3 regions of the Kitasatospora sp. NPDC056181 genome follow, and region 1 is predicted to be linked to each of the others. Evidence: riboswitches for the same ligand, from Rfam matches in the RefSeq annotation. Region 1 holds a riboswitch; each other region holds the start of a gene.
What was found. Region 1 has a riboswitch for cyclic di-AMP ahead of ACFC1F_RS19060 (transglycosylase family protein). Riboswitches for the same ligand answer to the same signal wherever they lie in the genome.

Region 1 (5,313 bases):
CGACGGCGTCCAGGGTCTCGGTCAGCGAACCGATCTGGTTCACCTTGACCAGCAGGGCGTTGGCGGTGCCGGTCTCGATGCCCTTGGCCAGGCGGGCCGGGTTGGTGACGAACAGGTCGTCGCCGACCAGCTGGACCTTGTCGCCCAGCTTGACGGTCATGGCCTTCCAGCCGTCCCAGTCCGACTCGTCCAGCGGGTCCTCGATGGAGACCAGCGGGTACGAGGCGACCAGGTCGGCGTAGTACTCGATGAGCTCGGCGGAGGTGAGCGCCTTGCCCTCGAACTGGTAGGCGCCGTCCTCGTAGAACTCGGAGGCGGCGACGTCCAGCGCCAGCGCGATGTCGCGGCCGGGCACGTAGCCGGCCTTCTGGATGGCCTCGGTGATGAGGTCCAGGGCCTCGCGGTTGCTGTCCAGGTTCGGCGCGAAGCCGCCCTCGTCGCCGAGGCCGGTGGAGAGGCCGCGCTCCTTCAGGACGCCCTTGAGGGTGTGGTAGACCTCGACGCCCCAGCGGACGGCCTCGGAGAAGGACTCCGCGCCGATCGGGGCGATCATGAACTCCTGGATGTCGACGTTGGAGTCCGCGTGCGAGCCACCGTTGAGGATGTTCATCATCGGGACCGGCAGGACGTGCGCGTTCGGGCCGCCCAGGTAGCGGAACAGCGGCAGGTCGCTGGCCTCGGAGGCGGCGTGCGCGACGGCCAGGGAGACGCCCAGGATGGCGTTGGCGCCGAGCGAGGACTTGTCCGGGGTGGCGTCCAGGTCGAGCATGGCCTGGTCGATCAGGCGCTGCTCGGTGGCGTCGTAGCCGACCAGCTCCGGGCCGATCTGCTCGATGACGGCCAGGACGGCCTTCTCGACGCCCTTGCCGAAGTAGCGGTTCTTGTCACCGTCGCGCAGCTCCAGGGCCTCGAAGGCACCGGTGGAGGCACCCGACGGGACAGCGGCACGACCGGTGCTGCCGTCGTCGAGGCCGACCTCGACCTCGACCGTGGGGTTGCCACGCGAGTCGAGAATCTCACGGGCTACGACGACATCGATGGACGGCACGAGGCATCTCCTAGCGGAAGCAGGTTCGACTGACGGTGGGTGCTGTCGGACGAACGATTGCGGAGTCGTTACGACCAGAGCCTAACCGCACGGGCTCTCGGGGCCACGCTGACCTCGGTCCCGTCTCAGCGTGTGGCCCTGCTACCCCCCGGTAGTTCACCTGGTTGCCCGACGGAAGCCGACCAGATGCGGACGAAGGGGGCCAAATCCGGCCCCCTTCGCCGAGTCACCGTGAGAGAGGGTGCGCTCAGCCGAGGTTGAGCACCTGTCCGGGCATGATCAGGTCCGGGTCGGCGCCGACGGTGCCGCGGTTGCCGTCGTACAGCGCCTGCCAGCCCCCGGAGAGCCCCTGGGTGGCGGCGATGCCGGCCAGCGTGTCGCCGGACTGGACGGTGTAGCCGTGGCCGGCGTGCTGCTGGGCCGCGGGGGCGCTCTGCGCGACCGGGGCGGCCTGCGCGGCGCGGTTGTCCTGACCCGCACCCTGGCCGGCGTACTGCTGGTAGACGCTCTGGTGGCTGGTCCAGTACCAGTCGCCGTTGCTCTGGTACCAGTACACCTTCGCGTCGGCGTCCCAGCCGCCGTGGCCGGAGAAGTCCGGGGTCGTGGCCTGCTGCTGCCCGTACTGCTGGGCCTGCTGCGCGTGCTGCTGGGCGGCGGGCTTCTGGGCCTGCTGCTGGGCCGGCTTCGGCTGGGCGGGCTTCTGGGCCGGCTTCGGCGCGGCGGGCTTGGCGTCCGAGGCGGTGTCGACCGAGGCCGGGGCACCGCCCTTGCTCAGGCCGGCCTTCTGCGAGCAGACCGGCCAGGCACCCGGGCCCTGCGAGGCGAGGACCTTCTCCGCGACCGAGATCTGCTGGCCCTTGCTGGCCTGGTTGGCCTGCGGCGCGTAGGACGTGCCGCCGTACGCCTTCCAGGTGCTGGAGGTGAACTGCAGGCCGCCGTAGAAGCCGTTGCCCGTGTTGATGCTCCAGTTGCCGCCGCTCTCGCACTGGGCGACCGCGTCCCAGGTCGAGACGGGGGCCGCCGAGGCGCCGGTGGCGGTGAGGATCGGCATCGCGAGTCCGACGCCGGCCACACCGGCGACTGCGATGGCCTTCTCGGCCTGGGTGCGACGACGGTGACGGCCAGTTCCAACGAACAGCATGAATGGGTCCCTCTCCGCACGCCTGCGAGGTGAGCTGTCGGGTTCGGACCGGGAGGTGGCCCGGCCGCGTCGCGCGGAAGGCTCTCTGCCCGCGCGGGCGGCTTCACCCCAAGCCGTGGGGGACGGCAACAAACCTGGTTCCCCCGCCCCTGCCCAGGGGTCTGGTCGGTTTCCCGTGGCACGGCGGGCAGGATTCGGCGTTCCGCGCACGAGGTCCGCAGCTGCGAACTTCAGGGAGGGTAGGCAGATCCTCTTACCAATCACAAGCTCATATCGCCGATATCACACAGAAATTACGGTGAGTGGCCGATCGCCTACCAACGAAGGCGGTATGTCCGCTTTGATGACGGTTCAACCCCCCTGTTTCGGCGTGTCGGAGACGTCCCGTCAGTGTGTCGAGGCATCAGTCCGTGATGTCGGAGGCCCCGGCGGAGGGCTCGTCAGCAGGGACGACGGGCTTCTTCTCGGGAGTGAATTCGACCGGAAGTTCACGAAGTCCACGCATGATCAGACCACCTCGCCAGCGCAGGTTGTCCGGGTTCTCGGCCAGCCGCAGATCCGGCAGCCGGGAGAGCAGGGTGGCCAGCGCCGCCCGCCCCTCGAGCCGGGCCAGCGGGGCGCCGATGCAGTAGTGGATGCCGTGCCCGAAGCCCAGGTGCGGGTTGTCCGCCCGGGCCAGGTCGAGGGTGTTCTCGTCGGCGAACCTCGCCGGGTCCCGGTCCGCCGCCGCGAGCACCACCAGCACCGGGTCGCCGACCGGGATCGCCACCCCGCCGATGGTCAGCGGGCTGGTCGCGAACCGCCAGGTGGCCAGCTCCACCGGCCCGTCGTAGCGCAGGAGTTCCTCGATCCCGGTCTCCAGCAGGGCGCTCTCCCCGCGGGCGATCGAATCCTGCAGCAGCGCCCGCTGGTCCGGGTTGCGCAGCAGGGCGTAGGTGCCGTTGCCGATCAGGTTGACGGTCGTCTCGAACCCGGCGAAGAGCAGGATGAAGGCCATCGCCGCGGCCTCGTTCTCGGTCAGGTGCTCGCCGTGGTCGCTGGCCCGGATCAGGCCGGAGATCAGGTCGTCGCCGAGGTCCGCCCGCTTGCGGTGGATCAGCTCCGCCAGGTAGGCGCGGATCCGCTTCACCGCCCGCCCCACACCACCGCGCTGGCCCCCGCCCTGGCCCGGCCTGGTGTGCCGCACCATCATGCCCGCCCAGTCCCGGAAGTCGTCCTGGTCCTCCGCGGGCACGCCGAGCAGGTCGCAGATCGCGTAGATGGGGAGGGGGAAGGCGAACTCGTGGATCAGGTCGGCGCTGCCGCGCTCCGCGAAGCCGTCGATCAGCCGGTCGGTGAGCTGCTGCACCCTCGGCTCGAACTCGGCCACCCGGCGGGGCGTGAACGCCTTCGAGACCAGCCGGCGCAGCCGGGTGTGGTCCGGCGGGTCGATGTTCAGCAGATGCGTCATCAGGTTGGCCTGGCGTTCGCCCGGGATGCCGACCCGGCCCGTGCTGTGGGCCTGCGTGCTGTGGTGGAGCGGGTTCTTGGAGAGCCGGCTGTCGGCGAGGGCCTGCCGGGCGTCCGCGTACCTGGTCACCAGCCAGGCCTCGACCCCGCTCGGCAGGGTGGTGCGGTGCACCGGCTCGTGCTCCCGCAGCCACGCGTAGGCCGGGTACGGGTCGGCGGCGAAGTCCCAGGTGAAGAGCGGCGGGCGGGCGGAATCGGGCTGAACTGGCATGTGTCGACGGTATCCGGTGGGATCCCCGGGGTCCGGGGGGCGGTTCCCGGAGGTGCGGGGCGTTGGCGGGGCGTCGGCGGGACGTCCGTCCGACGGGGCCGGGGGGCGGTTCCTCGGGGTGTCGCGGGGAGTCGGCGGCGTGTCGCGGGGCGTCGGCGGGGCGTCGGCGGGGCGCCTGTTCGAGGGGCCCTGCCGAAGGGTTCCCGGGCGTGGCAGGCGTGAGCCTGGTCACCTGAGGGGTAATCCCTGTTGCGGAGGGTCAGGACAAGCCTACGATCCTCCCGCAAAGCAACACGTGGGCGCCGGTGCGGAGCCGCCCACAGGGAGGAGCGCACCATGCGGGTCACCGGGGCAGTCGTGGTCATCGCCGTACTCGACGGCGGGTCGGGTGCCGATCTCGCACGCCGCTTCACCGCCGCCGGCGCCGTCGGGGTGCTCATCGCCGACCAGCGGGAGGGCATCGCCGAGGACCTCGCCACCGAGCTCGACCGGCCCGGCTGCCCGGTCGTCGGCGTCTGCGGCGACATCCGCCGCCCCAGCGACGTCGCCGCCCTCGTCGACACCGCCGAGAAGCACCTCGGACCGATCGACCTGTTCTGCGTGGCCGGCCCGGACGGCGAGCGCATCGTCTCCCTCGCCGAGCTGCCCGACCACCTGGACCTGGAGCGGCTCGCCGAGCTGCTCGCACTGGTCGGCGAGGCCATCGGCGAGGTCGTGGTGCCGCAGCAGCGCCGTCCGGTGGAGAACGCCGCCGCGGTCGTCTGACCCGTCCTGCCCGGACGCCGTCCCTGGGAGCCGGGAGCCGTCCGCGGGCGGGGACTCATCGGGGCCGTGAACCGTCCGGGGGCCGGGTGGTGCCCGGGGTTCAGTCCTTCGGCTTGAGCCCCTCCGCGGCGCGGACGGCGTCCCGGTACCCGCGCGCGGCCGCCCGCAACGCGGCGTCCACGTCCACACCCGCGTCGTGCGCCCGCTGCGCCACGGCCAGCATCAGCGTGCCCGCCGACTCCGCGGTGAGCTCGGCCGGCAGCTCGTACGGCGCGTCGGGCACTCCCGCCACCCCGGCCCGGCGCACCCGTGACACCAGCTTCGCCGCGTACGCCAGCGACGGCAGCCCGGCCGGCACGCCGTCCAGCACCGACTCACGGTCCGACTTCTCGGCCGCCTTCAGCGTCTCCCAGTTCGCCTCCACCTCGGCGGCGCCCTCGGCCTCGGCGTCCCCGAACACGTGCGGGTGGCGGTACATCAGCTTCTCGACGATGTCCCCCGCCACGTCGTCGATCGAGAACGCGTCGGTGGGGTGCTCCTCGGCGATCCGGGAGTGGAAGAAGACCTGGAGCAGGACGTCGCCCAGCTCCTCCCGGAGCGTCTCGCGGTCCCCCTCCTCGATCGCCTCGACCAGCTCGA
Region 2 (5,313 bases), on a different contig from region 1:
CGGAGAAGACGAAGCCGGCGATGGCGACCGGGAACCCGCTGAGCACGAAGCCCAGCTCCCGGTAGTAGTAGGAGGAGAACGGCGCCCGCCAGGCGTAGGGCGGCTCCTCGGTGCGGCGGGCGCCGTCGTGGCGGTCGTACTCGCTGCGCAGTGTGTGCTCGCTGGTCGTCATAGCCGGGCCTCGGTCCTCGGGTCTGTGGCGGTGCCGTTCGGGCTGATGGGTTAACCCTGTCAAGGAAGCGGCCTGCCGGACATCCGGCTCCCCGCCGGAGCGGGGGTGGGGTTATCCCCCCGTCCGGGCGGCCACTCGTCCTGGAGCAGGGAGTACTGGAAGGAGTCGTGCCAGGCACCCCGCAGGTACACGTCGTGCCGCACCCGGCCCTCCAGGCGGAAACCGGCCCGGGTGAGCACCCGGGCCGAGGCGTCGTGGTCCACGTCCACCCGGGCCGCCAGCCGGTGCAGGCCGAGCGGCCCGAACGCGAAGTCGCAGAGCAGCGAGGTGATCTCACCCGCGTAGCCGTTGCCCCAGGTGTCGGCGCGCAGCGCGTAGCCCAGGTGGGCGGAGCGGTGGCCGCCGACGGTGAGGGCGGCGGTGCCGATGGGGGTGGCGTCGGCGGGGTCGCCGGCGTCGGTGTGCCGGGTGACGGCCAGTCGGTAGACCGTCCGCTCCTCCTGGAGCGCCTCCTCCAGGTACTGCTCGATCTGGTCGGCGCAGTCCTCGCGGTCGCGCGGCTCGAAGGGCAGGTAGCGGGTGGCCTCCGGGTCGCCGAAGACCGCGTGCAGGGCGTCGACGTCGCCCGGCGTGTGGTGGAACTCGCGGATGGCCAGGCGGGGGCCGGTGAGTCGGACGGGGACCATGTCTGCCGACCCTACCCGCGCTTTCCGATTACCGTACGTCACATGGAAGAAGATGACCTGCGGCTCGCCCCGCGCACCAAGGCCGCCGACCTGCTCGCCTGGGCGGAGGCCGAGGGCCGCGCGCCGGTGGCCGAATCCGCGGTGCGAGCGGTGCTGGCGCTGCTGGAGCTGGGCGAGAGCAGGATGCACGACGGCTGGCCGGAGCTGACCTCGAACGCCGTGGAGCAACTGCTGTACGAGCGGCTCCACCTGTACGTCCAGCCCGCGCCCGAGCAGGACCCGCTGGCGTACGGCGAGGCGGTGCGGCTGTTGGTCGACCACCAGCGCGCGGCGAAGCGGCTCAACGCCAAGCGGCAGGAGCGGCTGCACGCGGAGGCCGAGTGGCAGGGCGAGGTGGCCGCCGGACTGCTGCGCCGGGCCGACCTGGTGACCTGGCCCCGGCTCTACGCGGTGCTGCTGTGCGCGCACGACGTCGACCTCGCCGACAAGGCGGCGGTGCGGGAGTGGCTGACGGCGTTCCGGGAGCTGGCCGAGGAGGACCGGCGGGCCGCCTTCGAGGCGCTGGCGGCGGCCGGCTGGCTGGACGAGGCGGACGAGGAGGGCTGGGGCGCGGCCCGGGTGCTCTCGGTCGGGATGGCCACGGACGGCGCCCGGCGGCTGCTGGAGCAGGGCCTGATGCGGCGCAGCTACCGCAACCTGGCGGAGCTGACGGCGCTGGGCCGCCCGATGCCGGACGAGTTGGCGGGGGACTTCGGGGCGTTCGAGGAGGCGGCGGTCGAGGCGGCGCTGGACCTGTTCGGCGAGTGGACGGTGCCGGGGCTTCCGCGGCTGCTGGTGGCGGAGTTCCCGGACCTCGCGCCGGAGCCCGGCCAGGAGGAGATCGACGCGTACCTCGCGCAGCTGCCGGGGGAGTGAGCGCGGGGGCACGGGGGCGCGGGCCTGGTCCGGTCCGCGCCCCCGGGGCGTGCCCCTGGGCGGGACGCACGGGTGCCCCGGCCGTCGTCGTGACGGCCGGGGCACTCCGGTGCTCGTCAGGGGGTGATGCCGCGCTGCTCGAACCAGCTCTCCGGGTCGACCGGGGCGCCGCCGCCCGGGCGGACCTCCAGGTGCAGGTGGGGGCCGGTGACGTTGCCGGTGGCGCCGACCTTGCCGAGCTGCTGGCCGGGGACGACCTTGCCGGAGCCCTTGATGATCGAGGAGAGGTGGCAGTACCAGATCTCGGTGCCGTCGGGCAGCGTCTCGACGATCCGGTAGCCGTAGGAGCCGGCCCAGCCGGCCGAGGTGATGGTGCCCTGGCCGACGGCGTAGACCGGGGTGCCGGTGTCGGCGGCGAAGTCCAGGCCGGTGTGCAGGTGGGCCCAGTAGGAGGCGCTCTGGCCGTAGTGGGCGGAGAGGTTGTAGTCGCGCACCGGCAGGTTGATGGCGGCGAGCTTGGCCTTCTCGGCCTCCTCGGCGGCCCGCTTGGCCTCCTGCTGCTGGGCGGCGCGCTTGGCCTCGGCCTCCTTGGCGGCCTGGAGCCGGGCGCCCTCCTCGGCGGCGGTGCGCTGGCTGTCGGCCTGCTGCTGGATCCGGGCGGCGAGGGCGAGGCCGGGGTCGGCGGCGAGGGCGACCGGGGTCTCGTCGGGGGCCTCGACGGCGGGGGCGGCGGCCGGGGTCGCGGAGGCGAAGCCGGTGGCGCCCAGGGTGGCGGCGACGGCGGTGACGCCGAGCAGCGGAGCCGTCCCGCGGGTCTGACGCGGCATCCGGTGCCGGTTGGCCTCGGCGGCCTGCGGGGCCGCCTCGTCGGAGGGCCCGCCGTACTCGCCCGGGTGGGCGGGCGGCCACGGGTGGTCGAGCAGTTGGGTGCCGGCGGAGGAGCCGGGCAGGTTTGCCGGAGAGTGCGTCGACGCCACGGAGGCGCGCTCCTTTCCTTCCTTCGCGCCTACCGGGTTAGCTGACGGGTTCGGAGCAGGAAGGTCTCCTACGGCTGGGCCTGGGCCCGGCCGATTCACCCCAAGGAACGTGGTTCCCCGGCTCCCTGGCCTGCCCGAAGGCCGGCCGGCGGGATTAGGCGACGGCGCACGGTGCCGTCTGGGTACGGCGTTGGGGACCGCGCTGCGTTATCAAACGTTAATCCTAGGAGCCCCTGATTCCAAGCCATCCGTCAGGAGCAGCCGGACACAGCCCGGACACTACGTGACCCGATGGGCATTTTGGGGCGATTGACAACAACTGACACTACCGAACGTTATTGGACGTCAACGAACGAACCCCTACTTGAGTACCCCTACTCATGTGCGACCCGGCCCGGCGCGGCCATCCTGACGCCATGAACGCACCGATGCAGTCACGCACCACGGCCGCGTACTACGTCCAGGCCGTGCTCTCCTTCGCCCTCTCCGCCGGCGCCCTCGCGACCGGGATCGCCTACCTCCCGGTGGGCGGCTGGACCCGGGCCTTCCTCGGGGTCGGCCTGCTCTACACCGTCACCTCCTCGTTCACCCTGGCCAAGGTGGTCCGCGACAAGCAGGAGAACAGCGAGATCGTCACCCGGGTGGACCAGGCCCGGCTGGAGAAGCTGCTGGCCGAGCACGACCCGTTCAAGGTGGAGGGGGTCTGATCCGGGCCATCCTCGGATCCGGTCGATAGCTTGACGGCTAAGGCTATTAGCCTTAGCTTTATGGGTGTCGGCACCACCGCCGACGCCCCGGCGGACCGAGGAGGCCCCCATGTCCCGCACCACCGCCCCCACCACGCAGTACCTCGACGTCACCGGCGGCCGGATCGCCTACGACGACACCGAGCAGGGCGACGGCGCCCCCGTCGTCCTGCTCCCGGGGATGCTCGACAGCCGGGCCGCCTACCGGCACCTGCGCCCGCTGCTCGTCGCCGCCGGCCGCCGCGTGATCACCATGGACCTGCGCGGCTTCGGCGACTCCTCGATCGTCTGGGACGACTACTCGCCGGCCGCGATCGCCGCCGACGTCCTCGCCCTGCTCGACCACCTCGGCATCGGGCGCGCCGTCCTCGCCGGCAACTCGTACACCGGCGCGACCGTGGTCAAGGCCGCCGGCGACGCACCCGAGCGGGTCGCCGGGATCGTCCTGCTGGACGCCTTCGTCGAGAACCTGCCGCCGAACGCCCTGCAGCGCGCGATGTTCGGCGTCATGGGCAAGCTGCTGGTGCACTCCCCGGCCTTCTGGGGCCTCTACCACCGCAGGATGGCCTACCCGACCGCCAAGCCGGCCGACTTCGACGCGTACGTGGACGGGCTGGTCGCCGCGATGCGCACGCCCGGCCGCAAGACCGCCACCCGCGGCCAGGTCCGCGGGGACTCGGCGCCCGTCGGCTGGACCGCGGCCGTGCGGTGCCCGGCGCTGGTCGTCATGGGCAGCAAGGACCCCGACTTCCCCAAGCCGGAGGTGGTCGCCGACCGGCAGGCCGCCGCGCTGAACGGCCGCAAGGTGATGATCGAGGGCGCCGGCCACTACCCGATGGCCGACCACCCGCAGGCGACCGCCGACGCGCTGCTCGGGTTCCTCGCCGAGCTGGCCTGAGCCCTCCCGCCCCACCGGAACCGGACCCACGGAGAACCGCCCCCATGCCCCGAGTAGGACTCACCCCCGAGCAGGTCGTCGGCCACGCCCTCGCCCTCATCGACGAGCAGGGCCCCGAGGCCCTCACCCTGGCCGCGGTCGCCGCGCGGGCCGGGGTGGCCACTCCCTCGCTCTACAAGCACGTCAGCGGCGGCCTCGCGGAACTGCGCCGGCTGGTCGCCGTCCGGGTCACCGAGGAGCTGGCCGACCGGCTCGCCGAGGCGGCCGTCGGCCGGGGCGGGGACGACGCCGTCGCCGCCGTCCTGCGCGCCTACCACGCCTACGCCACCGAGTACCCGCACCGCTACAACTCGCTCCCGCAGGCCCCGCAGCCGGACGACGACCTCACCCGGGCGGCGACGCGGCTGGTCGGCGTGATCATCGCGGTGCTGCGCGAGTACGGGCTCGCCGGGTCGGAGGCGATCCACGCCGCCCGCGCCGTCCGCTCGGTGGCCCACGGCTTCGCCTCGCTCTCCATCGGCGGCGCCTTCCAGCTCGCCGAGGACCTCGGCGACACCCAGGACCGGCTGATCACCGTCCTCACCCACGGCCTGCGCGACTGGCCCGGGGCCTGAGGCGGGACGCGCCCACCGGGGCCGGTCGCGGGGGCCGGCCGCAGGGACGCCGAAGGGCCCGGAGCGTGATCGCTCCGGGCCCTTCGCGGTGGTGGGCCTAACAGGACTTGAACCTGTGGCCTCTTCCTTATCAGGGAAGCGCTCTAACCGTCTGAGCTATAGGCCCTTGCCGCTCGCCGATCCTACTCGACCGGCGGCCCGTCGGTCGCACCGGGTGCCACGGCGTTCCGGTCCGGGGGCCTCCGTGGCACCCTGGGCGACCATTCACCGGCTTAAGAAATAAGGTATTAAGAATTGGGTGTCCG
Region 3 (5,313 bases), on a different contig from region 1:
GCTGGCCGAGGTGCGCTCCGCCGCCCGGGCCGATCTGGACCGGCAGCGGACCGAGTCCGAGGACGTCCGCAAGGAGGCGGACTCGCTGCGCCGCAAGCTCCGCTCGCTGGAGAGCGACACCCGCCGCGCGCAGGCCGAGACCCGCCGGCTCGGCGCCGAACTGGAGGCGCTGAAGGCGCAGTCCGCCGCCGAGCGCAGCGCGGGCGAGAGCGAGGCGCGCCGGCTGCGGCACCGGATCTCCGAGCTGGAGAACGCCGTCGAGCAGGGCCGCCGGTCCGCCCGCGAGGGGCGCAGCGTCGAGGACATGCGGCTGCGGCTGCTGCTGGACACGGTGCTGCAGTCGGCGCAGGGCATCCAGCGGGAGCTGGCGCTGCCGGTGTCGCAGATCCGCCCGGCCGACCTGGTGGAGGCGGTGGTGCCGGGGTCGGCGTCGCCGCACGACGTGGCCCGGCGCGGGCTGGCGGAGGACGATCCGGCGCTGCTGGACCAGCTGCTGGCGATCCCGCAGGTCCACCTGGTGGTGGACGGCTACAACGTGACCAAGACCGGCTATCCGGCGCTGCCGCTGGAGCAGCAGCGGATCCGGCTGCTGGGCGGGCTGGCGATGCTGGCCCAGCGCACCCAGGCGGAGGTCACCTGCGTGTTCGACGGGCAGGACCTGGACGTGCCGGTGATCATGGCGCCGCCGCGCGGGGTCCGGGTCCGCTTCAGCCGGACCGGGGAGACCGCGGACGAACTGATCCGCCGCCTGGTGCGGGCCGAGCCGCAGGGCCGTCCGGTCGTGGTGGTCTCCACGGACCGGGAGGTCGCCGACGGCGTGCGGAAGGCCGGCGCGCGCCCCGTGGCCTCGATTCTGCTGCTGAACCGGCTGGCCCGGCCGTAGGCTGTTGCAGGCCCTTCGCGACGGGGATGACGCCTGGTCAGCGCCCGGTTTGCGGTGGTGTGGGGATCTTGTGAAGTCAGGGCGGCGGGCCGGAGTTCACGCCATCGGGGGAGTGGCGCAAAGCCTGGATCTTCACTAGGGTCTGGCGTCAAACCTATTTTCCGGATTCTCACTCGATCGGGTGAGTCCGTTGGAAGAAGGAGCCGGTCCTTGGCCTCCCACCGCCGTCCCAAGCAGCCGAGCCGCGCGCGGGTCTCCGTGCTCACCGCTGCCGCGGCGACCGCGGTCGCCCTGTCCGCCCAGGTCGCCGCCCACGCGGCGCCCAGCCCGTCCCCCAAGAAGGAGGACGTGAAGGCGCAGATCGACCAGCTCCAGGAAGAGGCGGAGCAGGCGACCGAGAAGTACAACGGCGCCAAGGAGCGGGCCGACCAGCTCCGCAAGCAGTCCGACCAGCTCCAGGACCAGGTGGCACGCGGCCAGGACCAGATGACCCAGCTTCAGGGCGGTCTGGCGGCGGTGGCCGGCGAGCAGTACCGCTCCGGCGGCATCGACCCGTCCGTGCAGCTGATGCTCACCTCCGACCCGTCCGGCTACCTGGACAAGGCCTCCAGCGTGGAGCAGGCCAGCTCCAGCCAGGCCGACGCGCTCAAGGGCCTCCAGGACCAGCAGCGCCGGCTGGACCAGCAGAAGGCCGAGGCGGCCGCGATCCTCGCCTCGCTGGACAGCACGACCAAGGACCTCAACCAGTCCAAGGCCGACGTCAACCAGAAGCTCAAGGCCGCCCAGGACCTGCTGAACTCGCTCAGCGCGGCGGACCGGGCCGCCCTGAAGGCCGCCCAGCAGCAGGAGGACCGGGCCTCGCGCGGCAGCGAGCGGGCCGACCTCGGCAGCCTGCCGCAGGGCAGCGGCATGGCCGGTGCCGCTGTCGCCAACGCGATGAGCAAGCAGGGTTCGCCGTATGTCTGGGGTGCCACGGGGCCGAGCGGCTTCGACTGCTCCGGCCTGATGGTCTGGGCGTACGGGAAGGCCGGCGTCTCGCTGCCGCGCACCTCGCAGGCCCAGGGCAACTACGGCACCCGGGTGCCCTCGCTCGCCGAGGCCCAGCCGGGCGACCTGATCATCTACCGCGACGACCGCAGCCACGTCGGGATGTACATCGGCAACGGCATGGTCGTGCACGCCCCGCACACCGGCGACGTGGTGAAGGTGATGAAGGCCGACGCCATGAAGATCAACACCATCCGCCGGGTCTGACGGACCGGCACGCCCGAGGGCCGGGACGCGGCCCTGTGATCCGCGCCACCTCCGGACGGGGGTGGCGTCGGCGTTTCCGGCCGCACGGTGACAAGCGATCAGCTCCGTGTGCGGCGCTGGTCACGCCCGGTCATATTCACAAATGAACTTGGGTATTCTCCCGTCTTTTTTCTGACAAGGATTTGAACGGATCACGGTTCTGTTACTAGGGTCGTGTCTCGAACCACCGCACAGTCGATCACCCAGCCTGGGTGGCGGCGGGGGTTTACCGCCGAGTTCGTCGAAGCAGCGGGACGGGTCGCACGACCTGTCCGACGGGGAGCCCCGTAGTTGGGGCGCTGTGGAGCGGAGCCGGGGAACCATGTTCCTCCGGGGTGAATCGGCGCCAGGTCGGCCGCTGGAGCGGTCGGTGAGGCGTCGTAGGGCACGCTTCCGGCCCGAACCCGTCAGCTCACCCGGTAGGCGGGCGTTGGAAGAAGGAGTCCGCCTTCGTGGCGTCCCATCGTCGTCCCAAGCCTGCCGGCCGCGCCCGGGTCTCGATCATGACCGGTGTCGCCGCGGCAGCCGTCGCCCTCTCCGCGCAGTCCGGCGCCCACGCCGACCCGACGCCGACCAAGGACCAGGTCAAGGAGCAGGTCGACCAGCTCAACGAGCAGGCCGAGCAGGCGACCGAGAAGTACAACGGCGCGCAGGCCAAGCAGCAGGAGCTGCAGAAGCAGGTCGGCGAGCTCCAGGACAAGGTGGCCCGTCAGCAGGCGTCGGTGATCGAGGCCCAGGGCGGCCTCGCCGAGATCGCCGGCGAGCAGTACCGCAACGGCGGCATATCGTCCACCGTCCAGCTGATGCTCTCGTCCAGCCCCGACAACTTCCTGAACCAGGCCGGCGCCCTGACCCAGGCCAGCAGCACCCAGTCCGGCGCGCTGAAGGACCTCCAGGAGCAGCAGCGCAAGCTCGACCAGGACCGCAACGAGGCCCAGGCGAAGCTCGGCGAGCTGGAGTCGACCACCCAGCAGCTGAAGGCGTCCAAGGAGGACGTCCAGGCGAAGCTGGCCAAGGCCCAGGACCTGCTCAACACGCTGACCGAGCAGGAGCGCCAGGCACTGCGCGCGGCCGAGGAGAAGGCCGCCGCCGAGGCGAAGGCGAAGGCGGACGCCGCGAAGGCCGACGCCAAGGCCAAGGCCGACGCCGACCGCGCCTCCCGCGACAACGCCCGCACCGACCTCAGCGGTTCGTCGTCCTCGACGCCGGCGGCGAGCAAGCCCGCCGCGCCGTCCGCGCCCGCCGCCAACGGCTCGCGCGCCGCCGCCGCGATCGCCGCCGCCGAGAGCAAGCTCGGTTCGCCGTACGTCTACGGTGCCACCGGCCCGAGCTCCTTCGACTGCTCCGGCCTGACCGGCTGGGCCTACGCCCAGGCGGGCGTGTCGCTGCCGCGCACCTCGCAGCAGCAGGCCGGCGCCGGGACCAACATCGGCACCAACATCGCCAACGCCCAGCCCGGCGACCTCATCATCTACCGCGCGGACGCCAGCCACGTCGCCCTGTACGTGGGCGGCGGGCAGGTCATCCACGCGCCGAAGCCCGGTGCGGTGGTCCGGTACGAGACCGCCACCATGCTGCCGATCTCGGCAATCGTGCGCGTCTGATCCGCATCAGCCCCGGCAGGCCCGGTCTCCCCTCGCGGGAGGCCGGGCCTGCGGCTTTTCCGGTGGCTCGGCCGAATGTCCGATTGGGAGTCAAATATTCGGGTTGGGAGGGGTTTGGACTCGATCGCCCGGACTCGCTAACGTCTGCCACCGGACTCCCGCTCCAGAGCCGCCCGCCCCCCGGTGCGGCGGCGGGGCCGGGCCGCAGGACAGGAGCCACCGTCGCATGGCCGTGCACCGCCGTTCCCCGCTGTCAGGTGCGCACGCGCTCGCCCGTGCGCTGGTGCTGACCGCGGCGGCCACCACCGTGCTCGGCATGGCCACCGGAGGCACGGCCCAGGCCGCGCCGGGCTCGCCGGACGCACCGTCCGGCCTCAAGGACGTCAAGACACAGGTCGAGCAGCTCTACGACGAGGCCGAACAGGCCTCGGAGCGGTACAACGCGGCGCTCGACGCACAGCAGCGGCTCCAGCACCAGACCGGAGACCTCCAGCAGCAGGTCGCCGTCGCCCAGGACGAGCTCAACCAGCTGCGCGGCGACCTCGCCACGGTGGCCGGAGCCGAGTACCGCGGCGGCGGCATGGCGCAGACCGCCCAGCTGATGCTCTCCGCCGACCCCGAGGGCTACCTCTCCAAGGCCCGCACGCTGGACCAGGCGGCCGAGCGGCAGAACGAGACGCTGCACGAGGTGGTGGCCCGTCAGCGCCGGCTCGACCAGCGCCGCGCCGAGACCTCCGCCAGGCTCGTCGAACTGGACCAGACCCGCCGCGCCCTCGCCGAGAGCAAGCAGCAGATCCAGCAGCGGCTGGCCAAGGCGCAGAAGCTGCTCAACAGCCTGGGCGCCGGTGAACGGGCCCGGATGGCCGCCCAGGACGCCCGCGAGGCCGAGCAGCGTGCCACCCGGGGCACCGACCGGCTCGACCTGGGCACCGCCCCGCCCGCGTCCGAACGCGGCGCCGCCGCGCTGGCCGCCGCCGTGAGGATGATCGGCTCGCCCTATGTGTACGGATCCACCGGGCCCCGCGCGTTCGACTGTTCCGGTCTGATGTACTGGAGCTGGCGGCAGGCCGGAGTGACCCTGCCGCGCACCTCGCAGGCCCAGGCGTACGCCGGCCGGCGGGTCGGCATCTCCGACGCACGACCGGGAGACCTGGTGATCTTCTACCGGGACATGCACCACGTCGGCATGTACGCCGGCGGCGGGGTGATCGTGCACGCCCCGTACCCGGGGGCCAAGGTCCGGTACGAGAGCGTCAACGCGATGCCCGTCGCGGGGGTGATCCGGCTCTGAGCCGGTCCGGCCCGACCCCCTCCTCCGCCGACGCCGGGGCACGCCGCTGCGCGCTGTCCCGGCGCGGTGCGCTGCTGCTCGCCGCCGGCGGGCTGGCGCAGCTCTCGCTGCCCGGGGCCGCCCCGGCGGCACCCGCCCGGGTGGCCGACCACCGGGCCGAGGTGGAGGCGCTGCTGGCCGCACGGGCCCGGGCGCTGGCCGCCGGGCCGCCCGCGCTGCCGCTGGCCGAGGCGGGCTACCGC

Region 2: it holds a riboswitch for cyclic di-AMP, as region 1 does, so the genes downstream of both, ACFC1F_RS24145 (M23 family metallopeptidase) here and ACFC1F_RS19060 (transglycosylase family protein) in region 1, are expected to answer to the same signal.
Region 3: it holds a riboswitch for cyclic di-AMP, as region 1 does, so the genes downstream of both, ACFC1F_RS06555 (NlpC/P60 family protein) here and ACFC1F_RS19060 (transglycosylase family protein) in region 1, are expected to answer to the same signal.

The regions. Positions count from the first base shown of each region.
Region 1 is NZ_JBHJUK010000046.1:9,605-14,917, forward strand. It holds gene eno (phosphopyruvate hydratase) at 1-1,048, opposite strand, end outside; gene ACFC1F_RS19060 (transglycosylase family protein) at 1,296-2,189, opposite strand; cyclic di-AMP (ydaO/yuaA leader) riboswitch at 2,195-2,366, opposite strand; gene ACFC1F_RS19065 (cytochrome P450) at 2,593-3,909, opposite strand; gene ACFC1F_RS19070 (SDR family NAD(P)-dependent oxidoreductase) at 4,246-4,674, shown strand; gene ACFC1F_RS19075 (MazG family protein) at 4,775-5,313, opposite strand, start outside.
Region 2 is NZ_JBHJUK010000067.1:17,885-23,197, reverse strand. It holds gene ACFC1F_RS24160 (sensor domain-containing protein) at 1-172, opposite strand, end outside; gene ACFC1F_RS24155 (GNAT family N-acetyltransferase) at 232-858, opposite strand; gene ACFC1F_RS24150 (hypothetical protein) at 901-1,773, shown strand; gene ACFC1F_RS24145 (M23 family metallopeptidase) at 1,890-2,750, opposite strand; cyclic di-AMP (ydaO/yuaA leader) riboswitch at 2,763-2,921, opposite strand; gene ACFC1F_RS24140 (YiaA/YiaB family inner membrane protein) at 3,167-3,457, shown strand; gene ACFC1F_RS24135 (alpha/beta fold hydrolase) at 3,567-4,394, shown strand; gene ACFC1F_RS24130 (TetR/AcrR family transcriptional regulator) at 4,439-5,008, shown strand; tRNA gene ACFC1F_RS24125 (tRNA-Ile) at 5,098-5,174, opposite strand.
Region 3 is NZ_JBHJUK010000009.1:98,476-103,788, reverse strand. It holds gene ACFC1F_RS06565 (NYN domain-containing protein) at 1-883, shown strand, start outside; gene ACFC1F_RS06560 (C40 family peptidase) at 1,094-2,137, shown strand; cyclic di-AMP (ydaO/yuaA leader) riboswitch at 2,464-2,618, shown strand; gene ACFC1F_RS06555 (NlpC/P60 family protein) at 2,629-3,780, shown strand; gene ACFC1F_RS06550 (NlpC/P60 family protein) at 4,007-5,071, shown strand; gene ACFC1F_RS06545 (hypothetical protein) at 5,212-5,313, shown strand, end outside.